Regions from separate parts of the Murimonas intestini genome, predicted to be linked through region 1. Evidence: riboswitches for the same ligand, from Rfam matches in the RefSeq annotation. Region 1 holds a riboswitch; each other region holds the start of a gene.

Region 1 (3,281 bases):
TAGGAGGATAGTTCTCAGTCAGGACCCGGATAGTTCCGTCATAGCACCTGGCCTCCATGGCATCATAGAGGGCATTTGATTTTTTCATTGCCCTGATGAAAAGGACTGAGATCATTGAACCAAAAGATTTTAGGGATGTCTTATAGTCCTTGTTGCCCAGACGTGAATTCTGGGAGGTGGTGATCGCTGACGCAATATCCAGAAGTACAAAGATGAAACGGTAGATCAGGAGCATCAGTTCCTGCAGCAAAAGCGGACAGTGAAGCCTGTGCAGGACAAGGATGATGTCTGTCATAGGAGTATTCAGGGATAAGAAATAGAGGCAGGATACACTGGCCAGCGCGGTCAGGATCAGCTGGATCCCATACAGGATAGATGAATGGCTGCCTGTAATGTAATAGCTCCCAACAGGAATGGCAAAGGCATCCAGGGGAGTTTTTGAAATATTTATAATAATTGCGATGGTGCTTAAGAATAAGAATGCCAGAGGGACGGCCATTAATGTTTTATAACGGGAAAGTGGGATCCCCCCTGTTTTTACATTGAGGATCCCATTTACTGCGAGGACGAGAAGAGCTATGGCAATCGAACGTGAGACCAGACAGAAAATCAGTGTGGCCATTGCATAGGCAAACTTCTCACCGGCATTGACATATCTTAATTTGGAATAATAGCAAAGCTTATCTATAACAATCAAGACAGTACTCCTTTTTGACTATTCAAGTTCTTTCCCAAGTTTTTTCGACCATTTTTTGCGCTCAACAAGGCGTCCCATACAAAAAGCCATGATGCCAACGCCAATGCCGGTCTGGATACAGAAGATAAGGCTCTCTACTTCCCCGGGAAGCTCCCCGCCCAGCATAGTTTCCAGAACAGGAGTGAACCAGGGCTCATAGCCGCTGTTTACTTCTTCAACTACCTGGCTGCCCGCATCATCTGAACCGCCGAATTCGGCGCCCTTAAGGGCAAATAATGGTACTATGGCAATTAAAATGGCGGCTGCGATCAATATTAAGACGGTTTTTGTATTCTTACTCATATTATTTAGCCTCCTTTTTAACAAATCCGATGGCTTTCAGCTCAGGCATAGCGAAGGATTCCAGCCCGATTATGATGATCAGGGTCAGGATACCTTCCAGCACAGCAAGAGGAAGCTGTGTAGGTGCGAATACTGCAAGGAATTTCACAGCGGAAGCGCCAACGCCGCCCTGGTCTGAAGGATGTGCCAGAGCCAGCTGAAGGCTTGTCACACAGTATGTAAAAAGGTCACCGAGCATGGCAGCGAGGAATACACTCACTCTTTTGTTGATTTTAAACTTCATGCAGAGCTTATAGATTCCAAAGGAAAGGAATGGGCCTGCAATTGCCATAGAGAATGTGTTGGCGCCCAGGGTAGTAAGTCCGCCGTGGGCCAGCAGGATCGCCTGGAAAAGAAGCACAATAATACCGAGGATGGCTACAGATGACGGTCCGAAGAGGATTGCGCCGAGGCCAGTCCCTGTCATGTGTGAACAGCTGCCTGTTACAGACGGAATTTTCAGGGATGAAATTACAAAGATAAAGGCTCCCGACATAGCCAGAAGTGTAAGTGCCTTTCTGTTTGCCTGCAGAGATTTTTTGATAGAAAAGAAACCTGCCAGCAGGAACGGAATACAGATAACGCCCCATGCGATACAGAATGCTGCAGGAAGGTACCCTTCCATAATGTGCATTGCATTAGCCACAGGTGTGATCCCAAGGGCGAGTGCGAATGCGCCGGCCAGAATGACCAGCTTTTTTTGCTTTTTACTCATAACTTTCTTCCTCCTGATTGAAATTGAGTGCTGACATAAAAAAACCCGTCTGGATGCAGACGGGTATACGACAAAAATCCCCTTATTCTAAGGGAATGTATCATACACCGGCCATCGTTCGTAACCAGGTGTAAATCGTTTATCGCAGGCAGGTCTTCTGACTCAGGCTTCTTCACAGCTACCCGCCTTCCCATTTTCACAGTGGCGTATCTGGATAGCTGCTGTTCCTTTACAGCGGCGTGACCGTGCGGGCTTTTAACCCGGCTTTCCTATTCTTCCGTTTAACGGACACCTGTCGATACTCAATTATGATAAGATTTTATCATTTGTCCCATAAATTGTCAATGTGTGAAATGAGTGTTGCCGGGCTAAAAAATTTGTTTGATTTTGGCACATGTTGTGCTATGATGATACAAGATTGTTACGGTTCTGTGAACAGTAACACAAGATTAAGTTTGAAAGGCAGAGCGGTATTTACATGAGTATTCAAATGATAGGGATCGATCACAGCAGGGCCGGGATCGATATAAGGACAATCTTTTCATTCACTAAAAAAAGATGTGCCGAAGCATTGGATTTCTTTAAGGGCATCGAAGGCATTGAGGGATGTATCCTGCTCTCTACATGTAACAGGATGGAGCTTTATGTGAGCTGTGAAGAAGAATTTCAGGGGTCCCTGTTTGACCTTTTGTGTGAGGTTAGGGAAATACCCGACGGAGGCTTCTACAGGTCTTATTTTGTATACAGAGAAGGGGAAGAGGCCGTGGCCCATCTTTTCCGTCTGGCGGCAGGACTTGAGTCACGGATACTGGGGGAGGATCAGATCATTACCCAGGTGAAGGATGCCCTGGCTCTGGCGAGAGAGCAGTATGCGGCGGATAATGTCCTTGAAGTATTATTCAGGATGGCGGTGACGGCAGGCAAGAAAGTCAAGACGGAAGTATCTCTTTCTACGGCCAACAGATCGGTTATACACCAGGCTCTTGATACGCTGAGGCAGGAAGGGCATACATTTGAAGGAAAGATCTGCATGGTCATAGGAAACGGGGAGATGGGGCGGCTGACGGCCACTGTCATGCATGAAGCGGGCGCGGATGTAACTGTCACGGTGCGCCAGTACCGCAGCGGTATCGTAGATATTCCAAGGGATTGCAAAAGGATCGATTATGGAGACAGGATGCAGCTGTTTCCAAAATGTGACTATGTGATAAGTGCCACTGCAAGCCCTAATTATACACTGAAGGAACACTGTGTCAGAGAGGCACAGGTGTCTCATCCTGTAGTCCTTGTGGATCTGGCAGTGCCAAGAGATATAGATCCTGAAGCAGGAAAGCTTGAAAATATCACGTTATATGATATTGATTACTTTAAGGTCGATATAAAAAGTGAAAAAGTCAGGGCAAATATTGCCAGGGCAGATCATATCTTAGAGGAGCAGATGGAAGAATTCTACACATGGTATGAGTGCAGGGATGTGATCCCCAAAAT
Region 2 (3,281 bases), on a different contig from region 1:
AAATGATTGAAGGCAGCAGCAATATTGTATTCTTCGGTGGGGCGGGAGTTTCCACGGAAAGCGGGATACCTGACTTTAGGAGCACTGACGGGCTGTATCACCAGCAGTATGATTATCCGCCTGAAACTATCTTAAGCCATACCTTTTTTATGAGGAACACAGAAGAGTTTTACAGGTTTTACAGGAATAAGATGCTTGTTCTGAACGCACAGCCAAATGCAGCCCATCAAAAGCTTGCGCAGCTGGAAGCAGAGGGCAAGCTGAAGGCTGTCATTACCCAGAATATTGACGGCCTTCACCAGAAGGCGGGCAGCAGGGAGGTTCTGGAGCTTCATGGGAGCGTCCACAGGAATTATTGCATGAAATGCCATAAATTTTATGATGCAGAGTATATGCTGGAATCACACGGTGTGCCAAAGTGTGAATGCGGGGGAACAATAAAGCCTGATGTGGTTCTCTATGAAGAGGGGCTGGACAATACGACACTTTCCAAGGCTGTACGTTACATATCTGAGGCTGATATGCTTATTATCGGAGGCACCTCACTTGTGGTATACCCGGCAGCAGGACTTGTGGATTATTATCAGGGGGACAAGCTGACAGTTATTAATAAGACTGTGACTCCCCAGGATAAGTATGCCAATCTTGTAGTTCAGGGAAGCATCGGGGAAATATTGGGGCAGATATAGGGAAAGATAGTTACGAAAGATCATATTTTTCAGTAAAGGAGCTGGGCTGGGAATGGAAAAGCTTAATTATGAAGTCGGAGATATAGTGAAGCTGAAAAAGCAGCATCCCTGCGGAAGCAGCGAGTGGAAAATCATGAGGGTCGGCGCTGATTTCAGGCTTCAGTGCCTGGGATGCGGACATCAGATCATGATAGCCAGGAAGCTGGTGGAAAAGAACACCAGAGGGCTGAGGAAGCCGGAGGATTAGTATATTAATAAGTTATTGTTTCTCCGTGACCAGTAACTTTATAACGTCCGATCTGCATATGAGTCAAAACGAGGGTTGACTTTTTGCAGATATATGGTGTAGTATATTGGCAGTAATTGATAAAAGGATATTAAGTGCCCACAAGGTGGGGTAATAGGGAATTAGGTGTAAATCCTAAGCGATCCGGTCACTGTAAATGGTGAGCAGAGGCATAAAATGTCATTGCATGAAAGTGTGAGAAGGCATGCTGCTGCGCATGAGCCATGAGCCAGGAAACCTGCTTAATATAAGGTTGGTATCTTCCGCAGAAAGTATCCACACCCAATAAAGAATATATGACAGCCGGCACAGGGGGCAGAAGGCGTGTATTTACACGCTGCATATACTGTGCTGCCAGCTGGAATAAATGAAATGTCTGCGGATCGTGCAGGCATTTTTTTATTCAGGGAAACTTTGTTCTTGTGAAATAAGACCTTCAGGGAGGATGTGCAGCTGCGGTGGTATATAAAAATCATTCAAAGGAGAAATGAAAAAATGAAGAAAAAAGCAGTAGCAATTGTAATGACGGGAATGATCTGCGGCCTGACAGCCTGGGGTGCAGGAAATGGAACAGTGGCGGAAGCGGCTGAAGGGACAACGGAAACTGTCACAGAAGTGCAGGAGACAGAAGCGGAGGATGAAAACGCCTCTAATTATCCTCTCACGATCAGTACGTTTAATTATGAGAAAGAACCTGTAGAGGAAACCTTTACTGAGGCGCCTAAAAAGGTTATTACTGCATGGCAGAATTCTGTGGAGACTATGCTGGCTCTGGAGCTTGAGGATAATATTATCTCTATCATCGGTGTCACTAAGGATGATATCACACCTTCCTTACAGGATGCTTATGCTAAAATCGAAGATAAAGAATTTAATGATTTCACAGACAGCAATGCAGCTATGAGCAAAGAAGCGGCAATCATGCTGGAGCCGGATTTTATTCTGGCATGGAAGTCCACCTTCTCTGAAAAATCACTGGGAGACGTGGATTACTGGCATAAGAATGGCGTTAATACATACATGGCGCTGAATTCAAATGATATCAGCGAAAAGAGGACAGTGGAGAATGAATACCAGGATATCCTGACAATTGGAAAGATCTTTAACGTGGAGGATAAAGCCCAGGCCATCGTTGATGAGATGGAAGCCGCTGTTGACAAAGTGACAGAGGCAGCTAAAGGCAAGGAAAAGAAGAAAGTGCTTGTGGTAGAATTCCTCGGTGATTCCATCAATGTATACGGTGATACAATGCTTGCAGGCGACATGGTGACAAAGATGGGCGGAGAGCTGGCGGACGCTGACGGACAGATCGGAAAAGAAGATCTTGTTGCACTCGATCCTGATGCTATCTTCGTGATACATATGGAAGGGTACGGAGAAGGCGCAGGTTCTGAGGCACTGAAGAATATCACAGAGGATCCTGCTTTCTCAAGCCTGAAGGCTGTAAAAGATAATCAGGTATTTCCTCTGAATTTAAGTGATGTGTACACAAGCGGCATCCGCACCATTGACGGACTGAATGCCATCGGTGAAGCATTATATCCGGAATTATACCAGGAGTAAAAAATGAAGAAGAAAGCATCTTATATTACCATATGTATCGTACTGCTTGCAGCGCTTGGGGTATCGCTGCTGGCAGCAGTCACTATAGGATCCTCCAGCCTGACTATAGAGCAGGTCTATGAGATCATCCTCTATAAGCTGTTCGGCATTGGAGACGGCACGGCCCTGGGGGCAGGGCCGGTACACGATGTGGTATGGTATATCAGAATGCCCAGGCTGATCCTGGCGCTGCTGGTGGGCATGGGACTTTCTGTCTGCGGTGTCATCATGCAGGCAATAGTTAAGAATCCTCTGGCAGACCCATATGTGCTGGGTATCTCTTCAGGTGCATCGCTTGGGGCTACCCTCTCTATTATGCTTGGAGTGGGGGTGGCGCTGGGGGCCAATGCAGTAGGCGGCATGGCTTTTCTGGGAGCCTTTGGTATTTCTGTGGCTGTGGTGGGACTGGCAAATGTAGGGGGCAGGGCCAATTCAGTCAAGCTGCTCCTTGCAGGTATGGCACTGAGCGCAGTATGTTCAGCTTTTTCAAATTTTATTGTGTATCTTGTAAATGACAAGGATAAGATTCAGACAGTTACTTACTGGATGATGGGGAGCCTGGCAGGTGCGAAATGGGAAAATATGGCGGTCATAGCCCCTGTCATACTGCTGGGGACTCTGTTTTTCTGGACCCAGCACAGGACTTTGAATCTCATGCTTCTGGGTGATGAGTCGGCAGTCACGCTGGGAACAGACCTTCACAG
Region 3 (3,281 bases), on a different contig from region 1:
GGCGCATGGCCATCAAAATTCCAAAAAGCAGGCCGAATACTACTGTAAGCGCCATTCCGAAGCAGGCCAGACGGATCGTATACGGCAGACGGTATGCCATTTGTTCTTTTATTTCTTTATTCGTAAAAAAGGAACGCCCCAGCTCTCCTGTAAGGGCATTCTTCAGCCATTTAACATATTGTACGGGTACTGGATCATCCAGTCCCAGCCTTTCCCGCACTATATCATACTCCTTCTGGTCTATGATCTGCGTCCCGTCCGGATTGAGGATGGCCTCCACCGGATCTCCCGGGGAAGCCATTCCAAGCATAAATGCCAGCACTGAAATACCAAACAGGACAGGGACCAGCATCAGAAGCTTTTTCCCTATATATTTTAGAACTGCCATATTTTCTATTTACTTTCGTCTGCCCATTCCAGGGTCGGGATGCTCACGCCATCAAACAGGTCAGATACATAGCCTGTGACCTCTTTATTGTGGATATTTACATTCACATAATAAAGGATGGAGATCACCGGAAGCTCTTCTGCAGAAATTTCCTGGAGGCGTCCATATATCTCTGCCCTCTTCTGCTCATCCTTCTCGTTGAGTACAGTTGAAAGCAGTTCGTCAACCTCAGGATTAGAATAGTTCCAGTGGTAGCTCACATTACTGCCGCCCTCTGTTCCCATCCATCCAAAGAGAGTTGCATAGGGATCTGCGCTGTTTAAACCTGTCACTGTAATATTAAAATCATAATCGCCGGCTTTCAGCCTGTCTGTAGTAACAGCATTATCCAGCACTTCGATCGTCATATCTATACCTATTTCAGACAAGGCTGCCTGCATATATTCTGCCATTGCCTTCACCGGATAGCCGTCCACTACCCTCTGTCCCAGGATCATGGTAGTCTGAAGGCGCTGTCCCCCCAGCACTTCATCCGCCAGCTCTTTTGCCTTTTCCAGATTGTATTCACCCTGAATGTCCTTATAAAGCGGTGTCTGGTTGCTCAGAGCGCCATAGGCCGGATAGCACAGACCTGCATACAAAGTCTCATTTAACTGCTCCCTGTCGATTGCATAGCTGATCGCCTGACGCAGCCTCACGTCACCTAAATATTCTTTGGACCCGTTGACATACAGGTAATGCGTCATATGACTCTTTGTGGGCTCAATCACGAATCTGTCATCACTTTTAACCAGCTTATCTGCCGCATCAACCATGATAGCGCCATTGTCCATCAGGCCCATGATCTCTCCTGACACGAGTGCTGAATAGCGTGTCTCTGAATCAGGGATGCAGTTTACCCTGTAGCTTTTAAGCTTGCCTGGGTTTTCTCCCCAGTAGTCTTCATTTCTCACAAATGTAGCATACTGGTCCTGTACATGCTCATCAATGATATAGCGTCCTGTGCCCACGACCTGGGATGTGATCTCCCCTGTGGACGCATCAAAACAGTTAGGGCTGATCATTGGACTGCCGTAATCTCCCAGCAGGGCATCCAGCGTGGTGATCGGCTCACTGAACACAAATTTCACAGTGTAATCATCAATTTTGACCATCTCCTTAAGATTTGGAAATGACTTATCTATGCTCAGTGATGTATACGTAGATGTCAATGGTCCTGCTTTATATCTTTCAATATTTTTCATGCAGGCATCTGCATCAAATTTTACTCCGTCTGTGAATGATGCATTTTCCACCAGGTGGAATGTCCATTCAGTACAGTCATCATTTGTCTCCCAGGACTCTGCCAGCCCCGGCTCCAGCTTGTGATTGTTGTTGATGACTAATGGCTCCCATACCTGAGCGCTCAGGTTCACATAAAACGCATCTCCCTCCCCCGGGATCATATCACGCACTGATCCCAGCACCATCTCTTTTGTCTCATTCAGACTCTCCGCGGCGTCTGCCGCCCCCTCTGTGCTCTTGGCCTCACTTGTAAACCCCATAAGGCTTACTCCCAGGGCTGCTGCCATGAACAGGCCCGTCATTTTCTTCCAGCTGCGTTTCATTCTTTTTCCTCCTTCATTGTCTGTGAGTGGTTTTCCGGAAACGGGAAAGGGCACTGCCCGGCGGCAGTGCCCTTATCCATGTAAACGATTGAAGTATCACTCTTCTGTATGCTCCTGAAAAAACGCAGATCTGATACTCGCTCTTTCTATTGCTCATTTACCTGTTTTTCCCCACCGAAAACACATGTCTCTCATGCAGGGCAGGTCTCCTGGCTTAAATCGTCACTCTCTCCGCCTTCCCAGCCTTGCGGGCCAGTGGCATATTTGAAGAAAAGCATAATTATCACAGTAAAGCGGGCTGCTACAGAATTCTCACTGTATTCCCTATTAAACACCGGAATTGCCTCCGGCGTACCTCTGCATCTTTATTATTTATTTAACTTGCAGGTTTGATTTTACCACAATATAAGACAAAAAGATATTCATTTTTTTCTTAACCGGGGTATTAGAAAAACTTATGGTACTAGTCGCATGCCGCTGTCTCACTCATATTCCGCCGCTTTCGTCAGGGCGTTCTCCCAGGCATTTTTATAGTAGCTTTCCACATCATATAGTCCCTGCTTCTCAGCTTTTTCCACCATCACCGTCCAGAGTGATTCAAACTCTGTGTTATCCTTTGCATAGACCATCTGCCATGAATAGTCGCGCACGATCTCCCCGATGGCATTTATCCTTGTCTCCATCTCATCGGAAGCAGGCGGGATCATATTTACGGCTATTGTGGATTTTGCTACCATATCATTCTTATAGAGATACTCTGCCAGAGTGTCTGTTCCAAGCATTTCATTTACTTCCTTCTGCATCAGGGTGGCATTTGCATTCAGACTGGAGGGCCAATACCTGTACCCGATGGTATAGCCGTCATCCATAATGGTGGAGGCCTGCAGCCCCAGGGCGTTCAGCAGATATGTCCCGTCCTGGAAAGCGCCTCCCCACCTGACAGGCATGATGTCCTCGGCCTTATTGTTTATCACATGCCAGCCCTCCTCAGTCACCACCGGCTCCCCATCCTCATTATAATTCCATACTCCGCCTTCCGGCCCGTTGTACAGATAACGCTCCACCTCAGGATCATAGATCCAGTTCAGGAATTCACACGCCTTATCGATCTCTCTGCAGTTTTTGCTGATGGCAAAATACCAGTTCCTCCCGATTATCTGGTCAGGCGCTTCATATATCTTCATATCCCCGGCAGGCACATTCGCATACCCGTCCGGCCGCTGGGCATTGTTCACATGGCCTGACGAATCAATATTGTAAGTGCCAGACAGCCAGGAAAACCAGGA

The links. Region 1 has a riboswitch for cobalamin ahead of NSB28_RS19800 (energy-coupling factor ABC transporter permease). Riboswitches for the same ligand answer to the same signal wherever they lie in the genome.
Region 2: another riboswitch for cobalamin. It lies ahead of NSB28_RS21080 (ABC transporter substrate-binding protein); the one in region 1 lies ahead of NSB28_RS19800 (energy-coupling factor ABC transporter permease).
Region 3: another riboswitch for cobalamin. It lies ahead of NSB28_RS23270 (ABC transporter substrate-binding protein); the one in region 1 lies ahead of NSB28_RS19800 (energy-coupling factor ABC transporter permease).

What each region holds. Positions count from the first base shown of each region.
Region 1 covers NZ_JANKBI010000017.1:71,421-74,701, reverse strand. The annotation lists gene cbiQ (cobalt ECF transporter T component CbiQ) at 1-697, opposite strand, end outside; gene NSB28_RS19805 (energy-coupling factor ABC transporter substrate-binding protein) at 716-1,039, opposite strand; gene NSB28_RS19800 (energy-coupling factor ABC transporter permease) at 1,041-1,793, opposite strand; cobalamin riboswitch at 1,924-2,105, opposite strand; gene hemA (glutamyl-tRNA reductase) at 2,272-3,281, shown strand, end outside.
Region 2 covers NZ_JANKBI010000019.1:108,820-112,100, reverse strand. The annotation lists gene NSB28_RS21090 (NAD-dependent protein deacylase) at 1-689, shown strand, start outside; gene NSB28_RS21085 (DUF951 domain-containing protein) at 742-936, shown strand; cobalamin riboswitch at 1,052-1,235, shown strand; gene NSB28_RS21080 (ABC transporter substrate-binding protein) at 1,471-2,538, shown strand; gene NSB28_RS21075 (FecCD family ABC transporter permease) at 2,542-3,281, shown strand, end outside.
Region 3 covers NZ_JANKBI010000025.1:33,027-36,307, forward strand. The annotation lists gene NSB28_RS23265 (ABC transporter permease) at 1-388, opposite strand, end outside; gene NSB28_RS23270 (ABC transporter substrate-binding protein) at 394-1,995, opposite strand; cobalamin riboswitch at 2,178-2,370, opposite strand; gene NSB28_RS23275 (extracellular solute-binding protein) at 2,478-3,281, opposite strand, start outside.